Skermanella sp. TT6: one gene and its partner. The protein of the gene in region 1 binds, or shares a complex with, the protein of each later gene. Links are inferred from orthologs where the notes say so. Each region holds a gene or a part of one and is shown on either strand. Other genes may lie near its edges. The genes, in order: dnaG and IGS68_RS18535.

Region 1 (6,093 bases):
GAAGGACTCGCGAAGGTCGCGGCGGAACTGGGCCCGGTCGACATCGTCGTCAACAATGCCGGCATCACCCGCGACGGCGTCTTGCACCGCATGACCTACGAGCAGTGGAACGACGTCATCCAGACGAACCTGACCTCCTGCTTCAACATGTGCCGCAACGTGATCGACGGCATGCGCGAGCGGGGCTTCGGCCGCATCGTCAATATCGGCTCGATCAACGGCCAGGCCGGCCAGTACGGCCAGGTGAACTACGCCGCGGCCAAGTCCGGCATCCACGGCTTCACCAAGGCCCTCGCCCAGGAGGGTGCGGCCAAGGGCATCACCGTCAATGCGATCGCGCCGGGCTACATCGACACCGACATGGTGCGTGCCGTTCCCCCGAACGTGCTTGAGAAGATCGTCGCCAAGGTGCCGGTCGGCCGGCTCGGCAAGGCTTCGGAGATCGCCCGCGGCGTGCTGTTCCTGGTGGCCGACGAAGGCGGTTTCATCACCGGATCGACCCTGTCGATCAACGGCGGACAGCACATGTATTGATCCTTCGCCTCCCTGAGGGTGTTAGGATCGACGGGGCGTCCCAGCGGGACGCCCCGCAGTCGTTTTCGAGGGCATCATTTCCGATGGGAGGGCAGATGGTCGAGTACGAGGACGCCAGTCCCGAAGTTCGCGCCGTCTATGACGACATCATGGCGACCCGCAAGACGGACCTGATCAACAATTTCTGGAAGGTCCTGGCCAATCATCCGCCGACGCTGAGGCGCACCTGGGAAAGCATCAAGGAGGTCATGGCGCCCGGCGCGCTGGATCCGCTGACCAAGGAAATGGTCTATCTGGCGGTCAGCGCCACCAACAACTGCAAATACTGCATCGCCTCCCACACGGCGGCGGCCCGCAAGGCCGGCATGACCGACGAGATGCTCGGCGAGTTGCTGGCGGTGGTCGGGATGGCGAACGAGACCAACCGGCTCGCCAATGGCTATCGTGTCCAGGTGGACGAGCGGTTCAAGTCGTGACTTCGCCCCGTCGGACATATTCGGACCGGGAATATCCGGACCGCCCGTGGGTCGGCGTCGGCGTGGTCGTCTGGCAGGGCGAGCGGGTGCTCCTGATCCGCAGGGGCCGCGCCCCCCGGCTCGGCCAATGGGGATTGCCGGGCGGTGCGCAATCGGTCGGCGAGACCCTGTTCGAGGCGGCGGCTCGGGAGGTGCTGGAAGAGACCGGCCTTGCGGTCGAGCCGCAGGCGGTCGTGACGGCGCTGGATTCGATCAGCCGCGATCCCGAAGGCGAGGTCCAGTTCCACTACACGCTGGTCGAGGTGCTGGCCGAGTGTCCGGAGGGCGATCCGGTCGCGGCCGACGACGCGATGGATGCGCGGTGGGCGACGCCGGATCAGGTCGCGGAACTGGTCGAGTGGGGGGAGACGACCCGGGTGATCGAGCTATCCCGGGCGTTCCGGCGCGGGATCGTCGGGTAGGGTTGGCAGGCCGCGGAATGGATGGGCACCTTCGTCCGTCCGTTCCGCGGCGAGGCCGGTCAGCCCTGCTTGTCGATCAGGTCCACGAAACGGTGGAACAGATAGTGGCTGTCCTCCGGGCCGGGCGAGGCTTCGGGATGGTACTGGACCGAGAAGATCGGCTTGCCCTTGACCTTCAGCCCCTCGTTGGTGCCGTCGAACAGGCTGACATGGGTCACCTCCACGTCCGCGGGAAGGCTGTCCGGCTTGACCACGAAGCCGTGGTTCTGGCTGGTGATCTCGACCCTTCCGGTCTCCAGGTCCTTGACCGGGTGGTTGGCGCCGCGGTGGCCGCGGGGCATCTTCTCGGTCTCGGCGCCAAGGGCCAGCGCCATCAACTGGTGACCCAGGCAGATGCCGAACATCGGCACGCCGGTATCGATCAGGCCGCGGATCGTCGGCACGGCATAGGTCCCGGTGGCGGCCGGGTCGCCCGGGCCGTTGGACAGGAAGACGCCGTCCGGCTTGTGGCGCATCACGTCCTCGACCGTGGCGGTCGCAGGCACCACCGTCACCTTGGCGCCGGTCCCGGCGAGGCAGCGCAGGATGTTGCGCTTGGCGCCGTAGTCGATCGCGACCACGTGGTGGCGCGGGTTCTCCTGCGTCGCGTAACCCTGGCCGAGCTTCCACATCCCCTCGTTCCAGGAATAGGTCTGGCGGCAGGAAACGTCCTTGGCGAGGTCCATGCCTTCCAGGCCCGGCCATTGCCGCGCCTGGGCGACCAGTGCCTCCAGGTCGAACCGGCCGTCCGGGGCGTGGGCGATCACGCCGGTCGGCGCGCCGCCGTCGCGGATGCGCCGGGTCAGCCGCCGGGTGTCGACGCCCGAGATGCCGATCAGGTCGAAGCTCTTCAGCCAGTCGTCCAGGTGGCGGGTAGCCCGCCAGTTCGATGGCTCGGTGACGTCGGCGCGAAGCACCAGGCCGCGGGCCGCCGGGGTGACCGTCTCGATATCCTCGCCGTTGGCGCCCGTGTTGCCGATATGGGGGAAGGTGAAGGTGATGATCTGCCCGGCATAGCTGGGATCGGTCAGGATTTCCTGGTAGCCGGTCATCGACGTGTTGAAGCAGACCTCACCGACCGATGCGCCCACCGCACCCAGCCCGCGCCCCCACAGCACCGTTCCATCGGCCAGGACGAGGACGGCGGTGGCGCCGTCCGGACGCGACGCTTCGGCGGCGCTCGGCGCCGGGGCGGCGGAAATGTTTTCGGACATCGGTGACAGACCCCATATTGACCGCCCCTGCGGGCGCATTACCTGATGCGGCTCGGACTTCGGCCGCTCCCGCCCCGATTTGGTCGGCAGGAGGGCACGCGTCAACCCGCGGCCGGATCCGAACCTTTGCCCGGAGCCGATCGCGGTTGGAACCGACGGCGTGCGATTAGACCATGGCGGGCGCCCGGTCAATAGGATGCGGTGTCCTTGCGGCGCCGACGGGGCGGGCGGCGGGCATGCCGCGGCGCCGCTGGCGGACCGGGCCGACATTCGCTATCATTCTGTAAAATTTGCTTCACGAGGACTCCACACGATGTTCCGCAGCCGGCTCAACGAGGCCTTGAAAGAGGCGATGCGGTCCAAGAACCAGCGCGCCGTCTCGACGCTGCGCCTGATCCTGGCGGCTCTCAAGGACCGTGACATCGCCGCGCGGGGGCGCGGGGTCACCGACGGGATCGACGAGGACGAGATCCTGTCCATGCTCCAGACCATGATCAAGCAGCGCCGCGAAGCCATCGCCCTGTACGAGCAGGGCGGCAGGCTCGAACTGGCCGAGCAGGAGCGGGAGGAGATCGGGGTCATCGAGACTTTCCTGCCCAAGCAGTTCAGCGAGGACGAGATCCGCGGCGCGGTCGATACCGTGATCAAGGATATCGGCGCGACCGGCATCAAGGACATGGGGCGGACCATGGCCGAGCTGCGCACCCGCTACGCCGGCCAGATGGATTTCGGCAAGGCCAGCGGCTTCGTGAAGGCGTCGCTGGTCTGACGACATTTTCCCGATCCATTTCCTTTATGGCCTGTTAACCAATCATGACTTACCGTTCCGGGGATGCCGGCCCTCGGCAACCGGTCGGCGCGGACCCTTTCCCCGCAATCCCGGAGCGGACCTCGCCATGATCCGGCTATCCAAGTATCGAAGGTGATGCGCAGGCGCCATGGCGTTTCCTCCCCAATTCCTTGAAGAGCTGAGGGCGCGTCTGCCGCTCTCCGACGTGGTCGGGAAACGGATGCGTCTGATCCGGGCGGGTCGGGAATTCAAGGCGCCGTGCCCGTTCCACAACGAGAAGACGCCCAGCTTCTACGTCAACGACCAGAAGGGCTTCTTCCACTGCTTCGGTTGCGGCGCCCACGGCGACATCATCGGGTTCGCGATGCGCCACGACAACCTGGCCTTCCCCGAAGCGGTCGAGCAGCTGGCCTCGGAGGCCGGGTTGCAGGTGCCCCAGGCCACTCCGGAGGATCGGCAACGCTTCGAGCGGCAGAAATCGCTCCATGACCTGGTGGAGGCGACCTGCCGCTGGTTCGAGAAGCAGCTTGTCGGCCCCGGCGGCCATGCCGCGTTCGACTACCTGAAGAGCCGGGGTCTGGACGAGGAGACGATGGTCCGCTTCCGTCTCGGCTTCGCCCCGGCCGACGGCAACGCCCTGCGCGTCCATCTGGCGCGGGAGGGCTTCAAGGAGGAGGATATGCTGGAAGCCGGCGTCGTCAGGGCGTCGGACTATGGCGGCGGCGCCTTCTCCTTCTTCCGCAACCGCGTGATGTTCCCGGTCACCGACCGGCGCGGCCGGGTCGTAGCCTTCGGCGGCCGCATCATGGAAGGCGACGGACCCAAATACATCAACTCCGCCGACAACCCGCTCTTCCACAAGGGCCGGCTGCTCTACAACATGAGCCGCGCCCGGCAGGCGGCGGCCGACGGCCAGCCGATCATCGTGGTCGAAGGCTACATGGACGTCATCGCCCTGGTCCGCGCCGGCTTCGACGGAGCCGTGGCGCCGCTCGGTACGGCCCTGACCGAAACCCAGATCCTGGAACTGTGGAAGCTGGCACCTCCGGGGCGCCGGGTTCCGGTGCTCTGCTTCGACGGAGATCCCGCCGGCCAGCGCGCCGCCCACCGCGCGGTCGAGCGGGTGTTGCCCCACCTGCTGCCGGACCATTCGGTCCGCGTGGCCTTCATGGTCGGCGGCGACGATCCTGACAGCCTGCTGAGGAAGGAAGGGCCGAAGGCCATGCAGCAGGTGCTGGACGGCGCCATGCCGCTGGCCGACGTCCTGTGGCGGATGGAGGAGGAGGGCAGGGTGCTCGATACGCCCGAAGCGCGCGCCGGTCTCCAGGCCGCCCTGGACGAGCGGGTCGGCATGATCGCCGACCGTACCGTGCAGGCGCTCTACCGCGATGAAATGCGCCGACGCTTCTTCGAGAAGTTCCGCGCCCGACCGGCGTTCCAGCCGGGCCAGCGCTTCGCCGGCGGCGGGGGCGGGTTCAAGGGTCGCGGCTTCCGGGCACCGCGCACGACCGATCCGCCGCCCGATTACCAGCGCAGCCGGCCCAGGCCCGCTCGGGAAGGCCGGGAGCGTGTCTTGCTGGCAACACTGCTGAACCACCCCGAACTGTTCGAGGAAGTCGGTGAATCAATAGGTAGCGTGGAGTTGTCGCAGCCCGCGCTGGACCTGCTCCGTCAGGCCGTCGTGTCGGTGCTCAGCGAAAATACCGGGCTTGACGCTGCCGGATTGGGTAGCCACTTGACTGAAATGGGTTTCTCCGACCTGGAAGATGCCATAGGTCCGGCTTCCTTCCTGTATGCCTTTGCCAGGCCCGATGCGACACTGGAGCAGGCCCGGCGAGGCTGGTATGACGTATGGGGGCAGACATATACCGATCATATCAAGTCCGAGCGCCGGGAGGCGACGCAATCCTTCGCCCGCGACATGAATGCCGATAACTGGTCTCGGGTCCGGGCGCTGCTCGAAGCCGAAGCCGGCGCGGCCGAGTTAGACGACCCCGACCTTGAATACTGAGGTCGCCTATGGCAGATGGAGCAGGAGCTTGGGTCAGGCCAAAAAAAGTCAGTCCTGTGTGTGCGGGTGGCGCGGGGCACCGTGGGCCTTGCGTCACGCACGTGTTTTCTAGGCGGGGGCATCATTCGAATGGCCACGAAAGCGACGAACGGCGCGGAAGTGACGGAAAATCGTGAAGAATCAGGCGATGGCCCGCTGATGGACGGCATGGTGCAAGCGGTCAAGAAGATGATCGCCCGCGGCCGGGAGCGCGGGTACGTCACCTATGACGAGATGAACGCCGCTCTTCCGCCCGACCAGTCCTCGTCGGAGCAGATCGAGGACACGATGGCCATGCTCTCGGAGATGGGCATCAACGTCATCGAGAGCGAGGAACAGGACGACAATCAGAACGCCGCCGCCGATGCCGACGGCGAGGCACGGGTCGCCGGGAACCTGGACGACGACGACATCGGCCGCACCGACGACCCCGTGCGCATGTACCTGCGCGAGATGGGATCGGTCGAGCTGCTGTCCCGCGAGGGCGAGATCGCCATCGCCAAGCGGATCGAGGCCGGCCGCGAGCAGA
Region 2 (6,071 bases), 940 kb from region 1 along the record:
GGTGGGGCTGGGGCTGGGACTGCGGTCGTTCCTGATCGCCGGCACCGTCGCCGTCCTGGCGGTCGCCGTCGTCGGCGGTCCGCTCTTCGGCCTGTCCTACGGACTGGCGAACGCGGTCGTGGTGGCGGTGATCGTCCGGCAGTCGCTGCTGGCCAGGACCGCTCCCGACGGCACGCTGGAATGGTATCCGCCGGGGCTGCTGCTGGTGGTCCTGACCGGGCTGGGACTGGTGGGATTGCTTCTGGCGGCGCTTCTGACGCTCGGGGATCCGGGCGGTCTGGAAGGGTCGGTCCGGCAGTTCCTGAGCATCGCGTTCGGCGACGCCGCGGCCGGCACCGCCGGCGCGGAGGAACCGCTGAGCGAGCTTATCGATGGGTTCGCCCAGGTGTTCCCCGGCATGGTGGTGGTCTCGTGGCTCACGATGGCGATCATCAACGCGGCGCTGGCGCAAGGCGTCCTGATGCGGTTCGGCCGCAACCTCCGTCCCGCGATGCGGGTCGCGGAGGTCGAGCTGCCGAACTGGACCCCGATGCTTCTGGCGGCCGCCGGCGTCCTGGCCCTGCTGGGCGGCGAAGGGCAGCTGGGATACCTGGCGCTGAACGCGGCGATCGTGCTGCTGGTACCGTTCTTCTTCGCCGGACTGGCCGTGGTTCACGCCTTTGCCGGCGGGCGGCAGGCCCGGACCCTGCTGCTGATGGTGTTTTACTTCTTTTTGCTGGTGTCCGGCTGGCCGATCGCCATGGTCGTCGGCCTTGGTGTCATTGAGCAATGGGCCGGGCTGCGCCGGCGGTTCTCCCGGACCGGCCCGGATCAGGAGAGTTAGTCATGGATATCATTCTGTTGGAGCGGGTCGAGAAGCTCGGCCAGATGGGTCAGGTCGTCAAGGTTCGGCCCGGCTATGCGCGCAACTTCCTGCTGCCGCAGAAGAAGGCCCTGCGCGCGACGAAGGCGAACCTTGCCTTCTTCGAGACGCAGAAGGCCCAGCTCGAGGCGCAGAACCTGGAGCGCCGCAAGGATGCCGAGGAAGTGGCCGGCAAGATGAAGGGCTTGGCCGTCGTCATCACCCGACAGGCTGCCGAATCGGGCATGCTGTACGGTTCGGTCAACGGCCGGGACATCGCCGAGGCGGTGACCGCCAACGGCTTCACCGTCGAGCGTAATCAGGTCGCCATCAGCGACCCGATCAAGAGCCTGGGCCTGTTCGACGTCCGCGTCATCCTCCACCCGGAGGTGAGCGTAAACGTCAAGGTGAACGTCGCCCGTTCGCTGGAAGAGGCCGAAATGCAGGCCCAGCGCGGCGGCATGATCACCGCGGCCGATCTGCTGGCCGACGAGGAAGAGGCCGAGGCGGCCGCAGCCGCCGCGGCCGGCGAGGAAGAGGACACCGACAACGCCTGATCGGCGTCGTCGGAGAATCCGTCGCTCCCACGCGAAAGCGCGCCGGCTGTGGCAGCCGGCGCGCTTTTGGTGTTTCGGGGAACTTCTCGAGGGGCGCGGTCAGCCGTGCGTAAGCGTCTTCATCTCGCGCGTGAACGCGGAGTTCGAACCGGCTTCGCCGGAGATCTCGGAACCGGTGAAGTTCAGCATGACCGAGCCCAGCACGATGCCGATGATCAGGCCTGCCGCCGCCCCGATATGGCCGGCGGTGTCGTTTCCGTCCTCATTCTGCTCACGATACTGCATCGGATCCTCTCAACAACTGCCCCGTCCAACAGGCTATCCGGACAGTTGTTGCGGCAAGCCTAACGCTTGGCCGACCTCGTGCAGCGGCGGGTAAGCGGAATGCACACCCCGGGCGGCGGAACGCCGCCCTTCCAGGCAATACCCTCAGTAATATCCGTAGGAACGCGCCTCGACGTCGCGTTCCATGTCGCGCCAGGCGGCATCCTCCGGATCGGTCTCGAAATCCTCAACCACCTCCTCCATGTCGTAGTCCGACCACCGCAGCACGGAGATCATGAACTCGACCTGGTCGGGCCGAAGCCCCACCTTGCGCGCCATTTCCGGGGTGTCGCGCCCTTCCCGGACATACTGGACGAGATTGCGGACCCGACGAAAGACATCCTCCTCCGCCTCGGGGTCGTAGGCGAAGACGTCCAGGAACTTGCGGGTCCAGATCCCGTCGCTCTCGAACCCGGTCGGAAGCCGCACCTCGTGCCGGTCGGCCACCAGCCGGGCCAACTCCACCTGAGCCGCCGTCGGGCGGCTATCGCCGTCGGATTTCCGGGCCACTCAACCAATCCTTCCTTAACGCGGGCGATGGCATGGTTAATACACCCATGCCTCAAGGCATAATCGCATCCGGAAATCCTCATGGCGAGAGCTAATTTCCGCCATCTTCACAGCCTGTGGATAACTTCCCTCGCCGGGTTCCACAAGCTATCCACAGCCGCGGCGTCTATCTCGGCCGGGCGTGCTCTGCTAGTCTCCCCGACATGGAAACGATGACCACAGATCCTCGCGCCGCCCGCCCCGCGGATGCTGCCGGACGACGCCCCAGCTACCGAATCACCCCGCACAACGCCGAGGCTGAACAGAGCCTGCTGGGCGCCATCCTGACCAACAACAAGGCCTACGAGAAGGTCGGCGAGTTCCTGAAGCCGGAGCATTTCTACGATCCGGTCCACAGCCGAATCTTCGAGACGATCCATACCCTGGTCCAGCGCGGCGAGGTCGCCGACCCGATCACGCTGAAGCGCTATTTCGAAGGCGATCCGGCGCTCGAGAGCGTCGGCGGCGTCGGCTACCTGGCCGAGCTGGCCGGCAGCGTGGTCTCGGTGGTCAATTCCGAGCATTACGGCCGAATCATCCACGACATGTACCTCCGCCGCCAGCTCATCGACATGGGCGAGGACATGGTCAACGAGGCCTACAGCCATAACCTCGAAGGGGCGGCGCTCGAGCAGATCGAGGGGGCGGAGAAGAAGCTCTTCGACCTGGCGACCACCGGCGACATCCAGGGGGGCTTCCAGCCGTTCAGCCAGTCCCTCCGAGTCGCCATCGAGATGGCGGAGGAGGCGTTCAAGCGGGACAGCCAGGTCACCGGCGTCACCACCGGCCTGATCGACCTGGACCGCAAACTGGGCGGCCTCCATCCCAGCGACCTGCTGATCCTCGCCGGACGTCCGTCCATGGGCAAGACCGCGCTCGCCACCAACATCGCCTTCGCCGCGGCGAAGGCCCACCTGCGCACCGACGGCAAGGAGGGCGCCGGAGTCGCCTTCTTCTCGCTGGAAATGTCGGCCGAGCAGCTGGCCACCCGTATCCTGGCGGACGAGGCGCAGGTCGCCTCGGAGAAGATCCGGCGCGGCGACCTGAAGCCGGAGGATTTCCAGCGCTTCTCCGAAGCCAGCAGCATCCTGTCGCGCGTTCCCTTCTATGTGGACGACACGCCGGCGCTGAGCATCGCGGCGGTCCGTACCCGGTCGCGCCGGCTGGCGCGCACGTCGGGAGGCCTCGGGCTGATCGTGGTCGACTACCTTCAGCTGCTGCGCGGTTCCGGAGGCAAGGGCAACGAGAACCGGGTTCAGGAAATCTCCGAAATCACCCGCGGCCTGAAGGCCATCGCCAAGGAGCTGGACGTCCCGGTGATGGCCCTGTCCCAGCTGTCCCGCGCCGTCGAGCAGCGCGAGGATAAGCGGCCCCAGCTGTCCGACCTGCGTGAATCCGGCTCGATCGAGCAGGACGCCGACGTGGTCATGTTCGTCTTCCGCGAGCAGTACTACCTGGAACGCGCCGAGCCGAGCCGGCGGCCCGACGAGGCCGACGACAAGTTCAACGACCGCTATCAACGCTGGCAGCAGCGGCTGGGCGAGGTCCACAACACCGGCGAAGTCATCATCGCCAAGCAGCGCCACGGGCCCATCGGCACGGTCCGCCTGTTCTTCGACGGCCAGTACACCAAGTTCGGCGACCTGGACCAGAGCCACCCGGGCGGCGGCGGCGACTACGAGTGAGGGAAATCGGGGGCGCGGCCGGACGGTCCGCCCCCATCCCCCTATGGGCACCTGCGGGCGCCCCTGCCGTTGACAGTGTTATGACGGTTGGCTAGGGTGCGCCGCACAAGGTTGCGCGCTGAGGTGAAGTTGCAACGGCACCAGCGGTTTAGGTGTGTGGTTTCAGCCGTTCCCTCAACGCGTCCGGCCCGAGTGTCATGCCCGGCACGGGGCACGGGTGAGCGGGAGCGCCGCCCGCTAGGTTGCCACGGGGGATAAATGGGCTTCCTGACCACGACCGGCCGCGCCTTCCTGGTTTTTCTGGAGGCGACCGGCCGGCTGATGCTGTTTACCGGCGTCGCCGTCTCGCACTGCTTCCGGCCGCCGTTCTATCTGCGCCTGATCGGGCGGCAGATGATCGACATCGGCTATTATTCGCTGCCGGTCGTCGGGCTGACCGCCCTGTTCACCGGCATGGTCCTGGCCTTGCAGAGCTATACAGGCTTCGCCCGCTTCCAGGCGGAAGGCGCCGTGGCGACCGTGGTCGTACTCTCCGTCACGCGCGAGCTGGGGCCGGTGCTCGCCGGCCTCATGGTAGCCGGCCGCATCGGCGCCTCGATGGCTGCCGAGATCGGGACGATGCGGGTGACCGAGCAGGTCGACGCGCTGTCCACGCTGGCGACCAACCCCTTCAAGTACCTGGTGGTGCCCCGCCTCGTCGCGGGACTCACGATGCTGCCCCTGCTGGTCGTCGTCGCCGACATCATCGGCGTCTTCGGCGGGTTTCTGATCGGCGTCTACCGGCTCGACTTCAACCCGGCCGCCTATATCGGCCGCACCTGGGAATACCTGGTGCCGATGGACGTCATCTCCGGTTTGGTCAAGGCGGCGGTCTTCGGATTCGTGATCGCGCTGATGGGCTGCTACCATGGCTATCAGTCGCGCGGCGGTGCCCAGGGCGTGGGCGCCGCGACGACCAACGCGGTCGTGTCTTCCTCCATCCTGATCCTGGTGTTCAATTACCTGATCACCGGCCTGTTCTTTTCGCGATGAGCGCCATGACACATACCGCAGTGGGGAAGCCGGCCGACGCGGCGCCCGGGGCCCGGGCCGAGGCCGGGACGCCGAAGCTGAAGCTGTCCGGCCTCCACAAGTCCTTCGGCAGCAAGCATGTGCTGAACGGCCTCGACCTGGAAGTCGGACGCGCGGAATCGCTGGTGGTGATCGGCGGGTCGGGCACCGGCAAATCGGTGATGCTGAAATGCGCGCTGGGCCTGATGCATCCCGACAGCGGCTCGATCAAGATCGACGGCGAGGAGACCGCCAACCTGCGCCCGCGCGACCGCGAGCGGGTGATGCGCAAGTTCGGCATGCTGTTCCAGGGCGCCGCCCTGTTCGACAGCCTGCCCGTGTGGGAGAACGTCGCCTTCGGGCTGATCCAGGGCGAGAAGATGTCCCGGGGCAAGGCGCGGGAGATCGCGGTCGAGAAGCTGTCCGCGGTCGGTCTCGCCCGGGAAGTAGCCGACCTGTTCCCCGCCGAACTGTCCGGCGGCATGCAGAAGCGCGTCGGCCTGGCCCGCGCGATCGCCACCCAGCCGGAAATCATCTTCTTCGACGAGCCGACCACCGGCCTCGACCCCATCATGGCCGACGTGATCAACGACCTGATCATCAAATGCGTCAAGGACCTGGGCGCCACCGCCCTGTCGATCACCCACGACATGGCGAGTGCGCGCAAGATCGCCGACCGGATCGCGATGATCTACAAGGGCAAGATCATCTGGAGCGGCCCGGTGTCGGAGATCGACAATTCGGGCAATCCCTATGTCGACCAGTTCATCCACGGACGTGCCGACGGGCCGATCCAGATGGAGGTCATGCAACCCTGACCCGCGATCCCGATCCTGGATCGGGCTCTGGTATTCCTGTTCTGTTCATCTTAAATAAACCCTGTTTCGATAAGCATCGAGCAATTTGAGGATTGTTCCCGGTCTGGGCACAGCCCGGGGGCAATGGCTCGCGCCGAATGTTTCCCATAGGTCGGAAAGTTCGCGCGTGCTATCCGTTGCCGCACCGCAAACACGTCGAGAACCCGGTTACATTGGCCCGTTCCAACACACGTTATGTCTGCCAGTC

What was found.
Region 2: the proteins of dnaG (region 1) and IGS68_RS18535 are in contact, whole or in part, in a crystal structure (PDB 2R6A), measured with the Geobacillus stearothermophilus proteins. The link is inferred for Skermanella sp. TT6 from one-to-one orthologs. Residues at the interface, in WP_049624496.1 of Geobacillus stearothermophilus: Lys456, Leu457, Leu458, Pro459, Ala460, Asn463, Ala464, Leu467, Leu535, Leu536, Ile537, Ala538, Gln544, Glu545, Asp548, Tyr549, His552; in WP_033016901.1 of Geobacillus stearothermophilus: Ser13, Glu15, Ala16, Gln18, Glu91, Leu92, Asp94, Ala95, Val96, Pro97, Thr98, Ala99, Ala100, Asn101, Tyr104, Tyr105, Ile108.

The regions. Positions count from the first base shown.
Region 1 is NZ_CP067420.1:3,025,660-3,031,752, reverse strand. What follows is about bases 3,178-6,093. They hold dnaG (DNA primase), read left to right. Parts: upstream 3,178-3,662; coding sequence 3,663-5,525; downstream 5,526-6,093. Other genes in these bases: rpoD (RNA polymerase sigma factor RpoD), read left to right, coding at 5,655-6,093; IGS68_RS14310 (GatB/YqeY domain-containing protein), read left to right, coding at 3,178-3,493. Outside these bases: phbB (acetoacetyl-CoA reductase), read left to right, coding at 1-534; IGS68_RS14325 (carboxymuconolactone decarboxylase family protein), read left to right, coding at 630-1,010; IGS68_RS14320 (NUDIX hydrolase), read left to right, coding at 1,007-1,471; carA (glutamine-hydrolyzing carbamoyl-phosphate synthase small subunit), read right to left, coding at 1,531-2,724; more of IGS68_RS14310, read left to right, coding at 3,038-3,177. UniProt on the Escherichia coli protein: RNA polymerase that catalyzes the synthesis of short RNA molecules used as primers for DNA polymerase during DNA replication.
Region 2 is NZ_CP067420.1:3,960,090-3,966,160, forward strand. The notes cover bases 1,807-4,700. They hold IGS68_RS18535 (replicative DNA helicase), read left to right. Parts: upstream 1,807-2,444; coding sequence 2,445-3,956; downstream 3,957-4,700. Other genes in these bases: IGS68_RS18530 (hypothetical protein), read right to left, coding at 1,828-2,232; IGS68_RS18540 (MlaE family ABC transporter permease), read left to right, coding at 4,215-4,700. Also shown: IGS68_RS18515 (DUF2232 domain-containing protein), read left to right, coding at 1-823; rplI (50S ribosomal protein L9), read left to right, coding at 826-1,398; IGS68_RS18525 (hypothetical protein), read right to left, coding at 1,498-1,683; more of IGS68_RS18540, read left to right, coding at 4,701-4,988; IGS68_RS18545 (ABC transporter ATP-binding protein), read left to right, coding at 4,994-5,824; DNA repair protein RadA, read left to right, coding at 6,037-6,071. UniProt on the Escherichia coli protein: The main replicative DNA helicase, it participates in initiation and elongation during chromosome replication. Travels ahead of the DNA replisome, separating dsDNA into templates for DNA synthesis.